DNA from 4 places in the Sinomonas terrae genome. Region 2 is predicted to be linked to each of the others. Evidence: predicted binding sites of a transcription regulator. Region 2 holds the regulator's gene; each other region holds the start of a gene.
What was found. The regulator LexA, encoded in region 2, represses DNA repair genes until DNA is damaged. The targets are predictions, from matches to a motif close to TCGAACANNTGTTCGA.

Region 1 (3,421 bases), 2.0 Mb from region 2:
TCGGTGATCTTGGAGATGGTCTCGTGCGAGAGCTCGGTGCCGATGGTGGAGGCGAGATGGTGCTGGATGTCCCGGATCGTCATCCCGCCGGCGTAGAGGGAGATGATCATCTCGTCCAGGCCCCCGAGACGCCGGGATCCCTTCGGGACCAGGCGCGGGGCGAAGGTCCCGTCCCGGTCGCGCGGCACCTCCAGGCCCACATCCCCGACCTCGGTGGCGACCGTCTTCGGGCTCGTGCCGTTGCGCGAGTTCGGGAACGACGCTGCCTCCGGGTCGCCCTTCTCGTAGCCCAGATGGGAGCTCATCTCCGCCTGCAGGCCGCGCTCGAGGGCCGCCTTGAGAAGCCCGGGCAGCAGGCCCCCGTCGCCGGTGAGCTGGACCTCGCCCGAGTCGATCCTGGCGAAGAGAGCGTCCAGGGCCCCGGAGGCCTCCAGGTCCGCGGCGACCTCGGCCGTCGAGCGGCGCCGGCCCTGCTCCTCGTCCTCTGTCATGGTCATGATCCTGATCCCTTCAGATCCGGCCGTCACCCCTTACACAGAAGATCTGACACCTCCCCGAGTCGTCGACTGCGTCGACCGCGGCGCGCACCGCGTCCTGGACCCCCCGGTCGCCCAGGCCCTCCAGCCGGCGCGGGTGCCCGGCCAGGGCCTCGTCCACGACGGCACGGGCATCCGGGGAAAGGACCTCGACCCCCTCCGCGACCCACACCGCACGGTCCTCGCTCAGCTGCCCCGCCGACAAGGCCCCCAGCGTGCACGGCAGGTCGGCCACCAGCCGCCTCGACGCGGCCAGCAGCCTGGCCCCCCGGGCCGGGGAGACCCTCCGGGCCAGGGCGATCTGCGCCGACGCCGAACGCTCCCCCACCCTCGCCGCGGCCCGCCCCGTCCGGGACTCCAGGGCCGCCGCGCGGGGGTCCATCCCCGCCTCGCACAGGAGCGCGAACTCCACCTGCACCCTGGCCTGCTCCGCCGCCGCGGCCGCCTTGAGCTGCTCCAGCGCATCCAGCCGGTCGATCAGCCCCGGCCCATCCAGACCCCCCAACAGGCCCGGGAGCCCCAGCCGGGCAAGGAACGACACGACCTCCGCATTCGACGGCCCACCCACCGGACGGGCCACCAGAGCACCCAGCGCGCCCCGCCAATCCTCCACAGGAGCGGGGACGGAGGCATCGGCGCCCGCCGAATCACCTCCACGAAGCCACTCCCCCAAACCGACCATGGACTCAGTTTATCGAAGATGAGTTCGAAAGACAAACGATCAACCAAATAAATCTTCGAACGTGCCTATTCTCAGGCAGCGACCGCAGCTACCGGTCTTCGAAGGCGCACCCGCTAGTGATGGAAGGCCGGCGCATGGCCCGGATCCGGGAACGGCCCGTCCGCCGAGTCAAGGAACTCGACCGCGTTGCGCAGGTCCTCGAGGAAGCTCGCCGCGAGATCCCGCGTGAAGCCGTTGCGCACCACGATCCGCTGCACGGTGAGATCCTCGAGCCCCGCCGGCATGGGGTAGGCCGGAACCAGCCACCCTTCCATGCGAAGGCGGTCGGAAAGGTGGTGCAGATTCCACTTGTCCGTGTGACCTTCGCGCAGCCTCCAAGCGAAAACTGGGATATCGGAACCGTCATTCCAGAGCTCGAAGGGCTCCATGGCCCCGATCTCCCGCGCCAAGTACTCGGCGACGTCGCGGCACGATGCATGCACAGCGCGATAGCCCTCGACCCCGAGGCGCAGGAACAGGTAGTACTGCAGGAGCACCTGTGCGCCTGGGCGGGAGAAGTTCAGGGCAAAGGTGGGCATATCGCCGCCGAGGTAGCTCACGTGGAACACGAGATCCTCGGGCAAGGCCTTGGTCTCCCGCCACACAACCCATCCGAGCCCCGGGTACACGAGGCCGTACTTGTGGCCGGACGTGTTGATCGAGGCGACGCGGGGCAGGCGGAAGTCCCACACGAGGTCGGGCTGGAGGAACGGCGCGACCATCGCCCCAGAAGCACCGTCGACGTGGATCGGAATGTCGAGCCCCGTCGCAGCCTGGATCGCGTCGAGCGCCTCAGAGATCTTCTCGACGGGCTCGTACATCCCCGTGTACGTCACGCCCATGATCGCGACGACGCCGATCGTGTTCTCATCGACGTAGTCCTCGAGGCCGTGCCCGTCGAGCACACGGTGCTCCTCCGAGATCGGCACGTACCGCGCCTCGACCTCGAAGTAGTTGCAGAACTTCTCCCAGCACACCTGCACGGCCGAGCTCATGATGAGGTTGGGGCGTTCGGCAGGCTTTCCGGCGGAGCGGCGGGCGTGCTGCCAGCGCCGCTTGAGCGCGAGTCCGGCGAGCATGCAGGCCTCGGACGAGCCGATCGTCGAGGTACCGATAGACCGCTCGGGATCGGGGGCGTTCCACAGGTCGGCGAGCATCCGCCAGCAGCGGTGCTCGATCTCGGCCGTCTTGGGGTACTCGTCGCGGTCGATCATGTTCTTGTCGACCGTGTCGGCATACAGCTTCCCGGCTTCCGGCTCCATCCACGTTCCAACGAACGTCGCGAGGTTGAGCCGGGCATTGCCGTCGAGCATCGCGTCGTCGTGCACGATCTGATAGGCGGTCGAAGGCAACGATTCGCTCTCAGGAATCGAGAAGCGGGGGAAGACGGTCGCCTCGCCAGGTCGGCTGAACAGCGGATTCAGCTCGACATTGGCGGACGACTCATGGGCGTGGGACGTTCTACGAGGAGCGGTCACGCGCCCAGCCTATGAGACGGGCTACTTCCCCGAGAAGACTGGCTTCCGCTTCTCTTGGAACGCCTTGAAGCCCTCGCGATAGTCCTCCGAGTCGCACAGCGCGGCCTGCGCCTTGTTCTCGGCGTCCATCGATTCCCAGAGTCCCAAGCGGCGGTCGCGGATCTGGGCCACGAGCTCCTTCGAGGCGACAAACGCCCCGGTCGCGCCGCGCGCCACACGGCTCGCGGTCTCCCGCGTCCGCTCGAGGAGTTCCTCGGCCGGGAAAGCTCGGCTGAACAGCCCCGACCTCACGGCCTCGGCGCCGCTCATGAGGTCCCCCGTATAGATGAGGTCGAGGGTCCGATGCAGGCCGAGCCGCTCGGTGAAGTACCAGTGGCCCCCCGAGTCCAGGGTGGCCCCGAGGTTGGCGAACGGCGAGCCGATCTTCGCGTTCTCGGCGACGTAGACGACGTCGGTCGCAAGCAGGAGCCCGAGGCCCACCCCGAGCGTCGCACCCTGAGCCGCGGCGAACGTGGGTGCGGGGATCGCTGCCATCTTCTGCATGAGCGGGGTCACGAGCCCGCCGAGGTACCCGAGCACGTCGTCGTCCGCAGGGTCGACGCCGGAGATGTCCCGGCCCGCGCAGAAGGCGCGCCCCACGCCGCGCAGAAGCAGAGCCCGCACCTCGCCGCGGGAGGCGGCGGCAG
Region 2 (3,421 bases):
GCCATCTCGGACTCCAAGCCCAGCGATGGGCAGGCGTCCGACGGCGGGCGGCAGGTCGCGCGGTCCCGCGTCAGCGCGGTTCTCGAGTGCTGCGAGCGGATGCTCGACGCTGAGGCCCAGGGCGAGGTGATCTGGGCCTCGCGCACCGGGACGTTCGATCCGGCGTCGGGCTACTCCGCGCCCCCCGATGATGCGCCCGCGACCCTCTGCATCGCGCCGCTCAACGTGGGCGGAAAGCTGCGGGACGGTCTCTTCGCGGACCACACGGTCGTGCTCACGTCCGCGACGCTCGCGATCGGAGCGGCGTTCGAGCCAGCCGCCGGGGGACTCGGCCTGCTCGGCGGCGGCGCCCCGACCTGGACCGGCGTGGACGTCGGTTCACCCTTCGACTACCCCCGGCAGGGCATCCTGTATGTGGCGCGCCATCTGCCCAAGCCGGGCCGCGGCGTGTCAGTCGAGGCGATCGACGAGCTCGAAACCCTCATCCGGGCATCGTCCGGAGGGGCCCTTTGCCTCTTCTCGTCTCGGCGAGCCGCCGAGGACGCGGCCGACGAGCTGCGCGACCGGCTCGACGTATCGATCCTCTGCCAAGGCGAGTCATCGATGAGCGCGCTTGTCCGGCAGTTCGCCGACGAGCCGGACACGTGCCTCTTCGGGACGATGTCCCTGTGGCAGGGGGTCGACGTGCCCGGGCATTCGTGCCGACTCGTCGTGATCGACCGCATCCCGTTCCCGCGGCCGGACGATCCCCTTGCCACGGCACGTTCGCGCGCAGTCGCCCAGGCCGGGGGGAACGGCTTCATGACCGTCTCCGCCTCGCACGCGGCGGTACGTCTCGCGCAGGGCGCTGGCAGGCTCATCCGATCGACCGAAGACCGCGGGGTGGTTGCGGTCCTCGATTCACGCCTTGCCACCGAGCGCTATGGCGCCTTCCTCCGGTCGGCGCTTCCCCCGTTGTGGGGCACGACGGACCGCGGAGTCGTGCTCAAGGCACTCGAGCGCCTCGCCGCTTCAGACTGAGCGCAGCACTGAGACCACGCGACCCATGATGGTTGCGTGGTCGCCCAGGATGGGCTCGTAGCGGGTGTTCTGTGGGAGCAGCCAAGTGTGGCCGTCACGCTGCCGGAACGTCTTGACCGTCGCCTCGTCGTCGAGGAGAGCCGCCACGATGTCGCCGTTCTCTGCGTCGTTCTGCCGTCGAACGACCACCCAGTCTCCGTCGCAGATGGCTGCGTCGATCATCGAATCTCCGCGGACCCGCAGCATGAACAACTCCCCGTAGCCCACGAGCTGGCGGGGGAGTGGCATGACGTCCTCGACGACTTGGTCTGCGAGGATCGGTCCGCCTGCGGCGATGCGCCCGACGAGGGGAACCATCGCGGTGTCGGCGGCGCTCGCCATGTCGTCCAGAGGAATTCCTCCGACGCCGAGCACCGGCGCCGCGCTCTCGGCTTCCATGGTGAGCGGGCGCTCGTCGAGGTTCAGCGGCATGAGGACCTCCATCGCGCGCGGTCGCTTGGGATCGCGGCGGAGGTAGCCGAGCTTCTCCAGCTGGGCGAGCTGATGGGTCACGCTCGAGAGGCTTGCGAGGCCGACCGTGTCTCCGATCTCGCGCATCGACGGCGGGTAGCCCTTGGTCTGGACCGAGCGCTGGATCGTCTCGAGGATCTTCCGCTGGCGCACGGTGAGTCCCTTTGCGGCTCTGGCCACTCCTGCCATGCGTGCCCTCTTTCTCGTCTTCTTATTTTGTCGGTGCCCATCTGGATGCTGATTCCACCGTAGGGGACACGGCGGCACCTTTCAAACATTTGTTCTAGCGAGTCTGGACATCGTTCGATGAGAAGTGCTAAAAGTGTTCTGAATGGTTCGAAGACATGTTCGAAGGCATTCCTGAGGAGGAAGAACCGTGGCACACGCATTCGCAGTTCCGTTCGCAGGGACACCGGCTCGCTCGACCGGCGCACAGGCTCCCCACCCCCGCCTGCGGCTCACTCGCCGGGGGCGGCTCGTGCTGATTGCCCTCCCGTCCTTCCTTGGAGCGGTGTTGCTGCTCGCGTTTCTGAGCGGACTCATCGCGCCTGCCCACGCTGGCGACACGGCGCCGTCGGTGACGCACACGAAGCAGGTCACTCTCCAGCAGGGGCAATCGCTGTGGACGGTCGCGGCACAGTACGCTCCCGATCGCGACCCGCGCGTGGTCATCGACGAGATCGTCGAACTCAACAACCTCGATTCGACCAGGGTCGTTTCAGGGCAGCAGATCGCTGTCCCGACTGAGGGTTGAACCGGGCTGGGGGTCGAGCTCGGCCCGGGCTTGAGCCCGCGTGGGGCTGGGCGTACGCCGAGTCATGAATGCGGAGGCGTCAAGCACCCGGGCGTAGGCTGGACCGGTGAACGATCAGACTGCTCAGCCCACCTCCCGTGAGGAGCGCCTCGCGGGGCTCCCTCTTCGCGAGGATCTGCGCGGTCAGCACCCATACGGGGCGCCGCAGCTGGACGTCCCGATCATGCTCAACGTCAATGAGAATACGTACGGAGTGCCCCAGGACGTCCAGGAGGCCATCACCCGATCCGTGCGCGAGGCCGTCTCGAGCCTCAACCGCTACCCGGACCGCGAATTCACCGAACTTCGCGAGGCCCTCGCGGAGTATCTGGGGCATGGCCTGACGCCCGAGCAGCTCTGGGCAGCCAACGGCTCGAACGAGGTGCTTCAGCAGCTCCTTCAGGCGTTCGGCGGACCCGGCCGTTCGGCCCTCGGCTTCCCTCCGACGTATTCGATGTACCCGCTGCTTGCGGCTGGTACCGGGACGGCGTACCTCAAGGGAGTCCGGGATGCTGACTATGAGCTCACCGCCGACTCGGCTGCGCGGCAGGTCAGGGAGCTGGCGCCAAACGTCGTCTTCCTCTGCTCGCCGAACAACCCGACGGGGACGGCGCTCGGTCTCGACGTGGTCGAGGCGGTGTACGAGGCCAGCGAAGCGAGCCAGGCCATAGTGATCGTCGACGAGGCCTATGCGGAGTTCGCCCAGCTCGGGACGCAGAGCGCGCTCACGCTGCTTCCCGGCCGTCCGCGGCTCGTGGTCAGCCGGACCATGAGCAAGGCCTTCGCCCTTGCCGGGGCTCGGCTCGGTTATCTTGCGGCAGCACCCGAGGTGACCGACGCTCTCCGTCTCGTCCGGCTCCCGTACCACCTTTCGGCCATAACGCAGGCGACGGCCTTGGCGGCTCTCCGTCACCGTGCCTCCCTCATGTCCGAGGTCGAGGCGATCAAGCATCAGCGCGACCGCATCGTGAAGGAGCTCGAACGGCTCGGGCTGAGGCCGGCGTCGTCCGATTCGAACTTCGTCTTCTTCACTGGTCTGGCGGATCCCCAGCGCATCTGGCGGGGGCTGCTCGAGGCGGGCGTGCTGGTCCGTGACGT
Region 3 (3,421 bases), 2.7 Mb from region 2:
GTGGATGCGCCCACCTGTTTCCGCCTTGTTCACCGTAACGGAGCCGTCGGTTGCCCAGAGATGACGAAGGAACAAGGCAATCTGTCGTTTCGGCAGAGCAAAGACAGCTTCCGGGACGAATTTCTCGTGGCTTCGTGCGCCGAATAGACCTAGGCCGTCCAACCACGCCGCGATTGGATTTCGCCTGCCGTGAGTCAAACGGTAGGGCGCGGGGAGCCGCACTGTTACGCAACGGGCTGCCTCATAGTCATCCCGTACCGCAGTCACGCCGAAGTAGGTCGCAGCGTCGGCGACGGTTGCCACATTCTTCTCATCCTTCGTCGCATAACGAATGGGCTGCCGTCGCACGAAAGATCCATCTCCAAGGAGGTGCGCCAGCATCTTCACTTGGCGATCGTCCCAGTCAACTCTCAAGCTTGGACCGTTGACATGGCGAGGAACACCGACGCGGTCGCCTTCGGTCAGCGTTTCAAGAGCGCGCCAGCCCGCATAAGTGAAGAACGGATGATTACCTGTCGCCCTGATAGCGCGGCCCGAGGCGAGTGTCATTCGGTAGACGGGTTTGATGCCGGTCGAGAACACGTGCGTCAGATGCCGTTCGACATAACGAAGACTCTCATCCAGCGCCCATACTGGGACATCCTTGGCACCAGTCGCAAAGAGCTCTCCCATGGTCGTTTCTGCCCCCGTGTCCGAGCGCAGCACTCGCGTATCAGCGGTCAAGCAGCCCGATTCGCGGAGATCCGAAACCATCGGTCGCTTGTCCTGGCGCTGCTCCGAGCCACGGTTGAGCTGCGAAAGGGCAATGACTGGGACATCGAGCTCCTTGGCGAGGAGCTTGAGCGCACGGGAGAACTCGGAAACCTCCTGCTGGCGGCTCTCGACCTTCTTGCCGGAGCTCATGAGCTGCAGGTAGTCGAGAACCACGAGGCGGAGTCCGTGCTGCTGCTTGAGCCGGCGGCACTTCGCACGGATCTCCATCAGCGACATGTTCGGCGAGTCGTCGATAAAGAGCGGCGACTCGTTGAGCGGTCCCATGACCTTGGCGATCTTGGCCCACTGCTCGTCGCGGAGGGTGCCTCGGCGGAGGTCCTGGAGCTGGATCGTGGCCTCGGCGCTCATGAGGCGCATCGCAATCTCGTTGCGGCTCATTTCGAGCGAGAAGAAGACGGTCGGGAGCTTGTGCTTGATCGCGGCTGAGCGGGCGAAGTCGAGCGCGAAGGTTGATTTTCCGACGGCCGGACGCGCCGCGATAACGATCATCTGGCCTCCGTGCAGGCCGTGGGTGAGCTCGTCGAGCTCATAGAAGCCTGTCGGGACGCCGGTGATGCCCTCACCGCGATGCCCAGCCGCCTCGATCTCGTCCATCGCGGACTCCATGACCTCGGAGAGGGCGACATAGTCCTCGCCCTGGCGACGCTCCGCGACCGCGAACACCTCTGCCTGAGCCGCATTGACGAGGTCCTCAACCTCGCCGTCCTGCCCGTACCCGAGCTGAACGATCTTCGTTCCTGCGCTCACGAGCCGGCGCAGGACGGCCCGCTCGGCGACGATCTCCGCGTAGTAGCCGGCGTTGGCGGCGGTAGGGACCGATTGGATGAGTTCGTGGAGGTACGCCGGACCGCCTACCCGGTTGATCTCGCCACGCTTGGTGAGCTCGTCCGAAACGGTGACGGCGTCCGCGGGCTCCCCGCGGCTGTAGAGGTCCGTGATCGCCTCGAAGATGGTCTCGTGTGCCGGCCGGTAGAAGTCGGGGGCACGGAGAACCTCGACGACGTCCGCGATCGCGTCTTTGGAAAGCATCATGCCGCCGAGCACCGACTGCTCGGCAACGATGTCCTGAGGTGGCGTTCGGCCAGTGTCCGAATCTCTGTAGGAAGGAGCCGACTCGGTGTGGGTAGCGGACATCAGAAGCACCTCGCAAGGAAGAGAGACCAAGCTCCGGCACAGAATGCTGGATGCTCCAAGACGGTACCCATGCCCTCCGACAGTCGAGAACTTGGGAGTGAACACCCCTTGGGGATATCGCTGTTGATAACTCCTTCCCAGATGTTGAGATCCCTGTGGACAACTGTGGATATCACCGCTGAAGCCTTGAGAACCGGCCGCTGACGTGGGAAGACTCGCCCTACAGCATGTGGACTAATATTTTTTGTCCACATCCGAAATCCACAGACCGAATGCACTTTTTTGAGCAAGTGTTTGTGTTTTCATAGAACCGAGGGGACATATGTGACTTCTCCCACATATCAAGGGCAGGGTCTCATTCTCTTTGAGGCATACAGTGTCTGGACCTCAGACTTCGCCACCGGATGCCCCGTACCGCGCCTCGTACTACGCTGGAAAGTGCCCCCGGCTGGGGCCGCGTTCACATCCTCCGCACCGATCCGGAAGCCCCGATGGAAAACCTTCTGCCGCCTGTCATCATCCTGCTGTGCGTCGTTGTGATTGTGGTCCTGATGCTGCGCAGGGGTGCGCGGAGGTCCAAGTCTTCGCCAGAAGGTGCCCTTGCCGGCGGCCCCGAGGCCGCGGCGGCGGCCTCCTCTCGGCTCAGCGAGGACCAGCACCGGATGGTGTATTCCCTCATCGCACAGGGACTCACCGTGCAGGCCATCGCCGCCTACCGCCAGGCCACGGGAGCACGCCTGATCGAGGCTCGCAACGCAGTCCTCCTGATGGACCGATACCCCCAGTCGTTCAGCTCCCCTGCGGCCGCACAAGCAGAGCCGGTGTCGGACGCCGAAACTGGCCAGCCCTCCACGGGTTCCCTCACGCGACCCGGCGGCGGACCTGGCGAAAGCACGACGACGGAGCCCGCCAAGGAACCCTCCGAGAGAACTGAGCCAGAGATCACGCCGTCAACGCCCGTGGTGCCGCAACAGCGCGAGGAGGCTCCGCCGTCGTCCGCACAGCAGCCCAAGGTGCCCGCGACGTTCGGCGAGCGGTCTTCGACGCGCTACCCCTACCGCTATCGCGCGATTGTCAGCAATGGCCGGCAGACGCTCGAGGTCGCGAGCAACCTGCTCAACGACGAGATTTACGGGGAGATCAAGGCCCTCGCGCAGATCGGCGACGCCGAAGACGCAGCGCAGATGCTGTGGCGCCATTCTGATATCAGCATCGAAGAGGCGAGGGCCTTCGTCGAGCTCCTCTGACGCGCCTCACACCGCTTCTGAGGCCGCCTCCTCCGTGGCCTCAAGCACCCGAAGAGCGTTCCCCGAGCACAGAGCGTCGAGTTCATTGCGCGACCAGCCGCGCTCCGCGAGAGCATCGAGCAGCGGCCTATAGCCAGCCACGCCGTCCATACCTTCGGGAAGCTCCGGCGTACCATCGAAGTCGCCCCCGAGGCCCAGATGGCGGGGCCCGACGACGTCGCGTGCGTGCTCGAGGTGACGGACGACGTCGTCGAGGGTCGCCTTGG
Region 4 (3,421 bases), on a different contig from region 2:
CCATCGACGATATGGAAAAGCACAGCCGAGACGTGCCGCTGCTGGCGAACGTCAAGCCGTCAGGCGAGTACCTCATGGAGGACTTCTACAACGCGGGCGGGCAGGCCGCGCTCATGAAGGCGATGGGAGAACTCCTCGACACAAGCGCTCCCACTGTGTCCGGCCGGACGATCGGAGAAGAGATCGCGTCGGCACGTATCTGGGACCCCAACATCATCGCAACACCCGACCGGCCATTCAGTACCGCGCCGGCACTGGCAGTGCTGCGCGGCAACCTCGCGCCCCGAGGCGCGATCATCAAAGCGACGGCAGCGGATCCGCGCCTGCTCGACCATCGCGGCAAGGCGGTAGTCTTCGAATCGATCGAAGATCTTGATGCCCGGTTGGACAGCGATGAACTCGAAGTCGACGCAGACTCGGTCCTCGTGCTGCGCGGCATCGGCCCGAGGTCTTACCCAGGGGCACCAGAGCTTGGCAACATCAAGATCCCGCGCAAGCTGCTCGAGCAAGGCGTCACCGACATCATCCGCATCTCGGACGGGAGAATGAGCGGCACTGCCTTCGGCACGGTCGTGCTCCAGATAACTCCAGAAGCAGCAGTGGGTGGACCACTGTCCTTGATCCGCAACGGAGACATCATCCATCTCGATGTCGCAAACCGAAGGCTCGACGTGGAGTTGACCGATGACGAGCTCGAACTGCGGCGGCGCGAATGGAGCCCAGCGGAGGACACGACGTCGCGAGGTTTTCGCCGGCTCTACATAGACCACGTACTCCAAGCCGACGAGGGCTTCGACTTCGACTTTCTCCGCGGCTCGTCAGGCGCGCCTCCCATGCTGCGCCGCCCCTATTGAACCGGGTTGGGCTTTAATTAGTGCGCGGCACGGGGCAATGCTGGCCGCGCTCCGGGCGACGGGGCAACAGAGCCAAGAGGACGAGGCAACAGAGCCAAGAGCTTGCCCGTCCAAACGCCCGCTCGGGGCGATGAGCTCGGCTACGACCTGCGGCACGAAGCTGACGCTCTGGCGGATCTCGAAACGGGCGTGCGGGGGCGACCCAGCTTGGATCTAGGGTCGACCTCAGAGATCAGAGGGCAGCAACAGCGACATCTCGGAGGCACTCTGAGAGTGCCTCCAGGCATTTCAATGGCCGCCATCCTTGACCTCCTCGGGACTGCTCCCGAAGTCTGCTGCCTCAACTTGGCCGTCAGGGTGCAACAACACGTTTCAGGCAACTGAAAGTAGACCTCCAACCAGGGCCCGAAACGGGCGATGACCTCCATGACCCGTCGGCTCAGGTCCCCGCAGAGCTCGTAGTTGCTGCTCTTGGCGATCAGCCCGATGGTCGGCGCCAGGGGCGCGAGTTTGAACCACGGCTCCCCCACTTCCACCCCGAGGGCCTTGGCCTCCTTCGATGCCGTGACGACGCATCCGTCGTTGTTCGAGAGGACAACAAGGGGCTGGCCTTCCAGGGAGGGGTCGAAGACCCGCTCGAACGACGCGTACGCCGAGTTGACGTCCACGTGGGCGACGAGTTCGTGCATCGGCTCAGCCGGCACGACGGCCATCCCGGAGGTGATGGATCCCGTAGGTTGCGACCCCCCAGACTCGGAAATCAGCCAGTTCGGCGATGTGGATGTCGGGGTACTTTTGGTTCTCGGCGTGCAGGACCACGCCCTGCGCGGTGAGCCAGAGTCGTTTGACGGTCAGCTCGCCGTCGAGCACCGCGACGATGACGTCCCCGTGCCGGGGCTCCAGCGACCTGTCGACGAGGAGTTCGTCACCGTCGCTGATCCCCGCTCCCTCCATCGAGTCCCCCACGACCCGGACGATGAAGGTTGCCGCCTTGTCCTTCACGAGCTGCTCGGTCAGGTCGATCGGGCCCTCGTAGTAATCCTGGGCCGGGCTCGGGAATCCGGCTGGCACGGCCTGCGGTGCGAGCGGCAGATGCAGCGGCTGCGCGTCCACGCGGAGCGGGGTTCAACACCAAGGCCACTGGCGGCAACCCCTAATCCGAATGTCTGTTTGATAGCTTTTCTCACAACTCATATATGTGTTCCCAATTCTAGGGCGGGTGGTTGACAAAAGCTCTGTTCTGTCTGCCCTCTACGGCTGATCCGAAGAAGCGAGCCTCACCACACGAGGCCCGAGCGCGGCGCTCTGTCTCGTCGTCGAAGGTCAGATCGCTCGGATAACTGGAGGCGACGCGACATGCAAGGGGCCCAGCCCCTTAGTCAGGCTGGGCCCCACACACATGATGCTCTTGAGTCACTCTTCTATGAAGGCATTACTGTCATTGACCGCTTTGCCGTCAGTCGACAATCTTCCGGCCGGCCTTGAGGCGTCGAGAGCTCCCCTCGTACTTCTCGCCTGCGTTGTGGAGCCGCTCGCGGCGGGTCACCTCATTTAGGACCGCAAGTTCGATGAACTCGGACCAAGAGTCATCGCCTTCGATCCCGGCTGTGGCCCGATACGCAGCCCGAGCCCGGTCCCTGAACTCCGCGTCCATGTAGAAGGTGACTTGAGCACGTCGGCTCTTGGGTGCTGAGCCCTCCTCGCGCACTTCATCGACCTCGCGCCCGGCGACGGACCGACGGTCATCCTCGATTTCAGGGGCAGCGGCCGGCGGATCGGGGACGATTGTGGGGCGATTGCTGCGCAGCAGGTTCCTCACCTTGCTGGGGTCCCTCGGCGGGAGGCTGAGGGCAGGCCGATTCTCGCTCATGCGCTAACCTTCCGCGTTTCGGCAGTGGACAAACGTGCGACGAGTTCCTGCGCGACTCGGTGAAGATCTTCGGCCACTCCCCCGGCCGAACGCGGTCCGGCAATTGCCGAGGCAGCCCCCCGCACTACCTCGTACCACTTGGGACCGTCCTTGACGGACTTTTCGAGCTCGTGGGCGAGCAGACCGCGCTCGCGCATCGCCGTAGCAGTCGCCTCAGCAAAACGGACACTGGAATCAAAGAGCACTTCTCCGGTCCCGAATGCCTCGGCGATCTTCTCGCGTGCGTCACGACGCACAGCAGTCGCCCCCGTTGTAGTGGCGGTCAGGACCACACCCAGAAGGTCTAGCTCGGGGTTGATGTCTGTAACTGTGTCCAGACGCTCTGCGACGCTGACCAAGCCCTCGCGGCTGGCTTTGTCCGTGTGGGTGGGCACGACCGCCCAAGCAGCTGCGCCAAGGGCGGCAATCTGAAGGGATTCGTTGCCAGGCGGACAGTCGATGAGGATCATCTCAAAATCTGCCGCAATCGAAGACAGGCCTCTCGCAAGCGACAGCTTGGCGCCGCTCGGATCCTTCTGTCCCTGAGCAAACAGTCCTGCTGCAGCCTTGTCCAGATGCGCCCCACCTGGAACAACGAAGAGGTTCTCCCGCTGGGTCTCTAACGGCTCGATGGGCGAGCCAAACATCAAAGCGGCAG

Region 1: the regulator LexA is predicted to act here: its motif matches at 1,262-1,277, upstream of L0M17_RS03990 (13E12 repeat family protein).
Region 3: the regulator LexA is predicted to act here: its motif matches at 2,191-2,206, upstream of L0M17_RS00515 (replicative DNA helicase).
Region 4: the regulator LexA is predicted to act here: its motif matches at 2,013-2,028, upstream of L0M17_RS21225 (LexA family protein).

The regions. Positions count from the first base shown of each region.
Region 1 is NZ_JAKZBV010000001.1:860,384-863,804, reverse strand. It holds gene L0M17_RS03995 (IS256 family transposase) at 1-497, opposite strand, end outside; gene L0M17_RS03990 (13E12 repeat family protein) at 511-1,218, opposite strand; gene gad (glutamate decarboxylase) at 1,332-2,735, opposite strand; gene L0M17_RS03980 (enoyl-CoA hydratase/isomerase family protein) at 2,757-3,421, opposite strand, start outside.
Region 2 is NZ_JAKZBV010000001.1:2,813,700-2,817,120, reverse strand. It holds gene L0M17_RS13015 (ATP-dependent DNA helicase) at 1-1,020, shown strand, start outside; gene lexA (transcriptional repressor LexA) at 1,012-1,719, opposite strand; gene L0M17_RS13005 (LysM peptidoglycan-binding domain-containing protein) at 1,907-2,284, shown strand; gene L0M17_RS13000 (histidinol-phosphate transaminase) at 2,391-3,421, shown strand, end outside.
Region 3 is NZ_JAKZBV010000001.1:110,579-113,999, reverse strand. It holds gene L0M17_RS00515 (replicative DNA helicase) at 1-1,908, opposite strand, end outside; gene L0M17_RS00510 (hypothetical protein) at 2,400-3,155, shown strand; gene L0M17_RS00505 (dipeptidase) at 3,162-3,421, opposite strand, start outside.
Region 4 is NZ_JAKZBV010000002.1:86,988-90,408, forward strand. It holds gene L0M17_RS21215 (dihydroxy-acid dehydratase) at 1-854, shown strand, start outside; gene L0M17_RS22480 (Y-family DNA polymerase) at 995-1,543, opposite strand; gene L0M17_RS21225 (LexA family protein) at 1,548-1,967, opposite strand; gene L0M17_RS21230 (ParB family protein) at 2,311-2,724, opposite strand; gene L0M17_RS21235 (ParA family protein) at 2,721-3,421, opposite strand, start outside.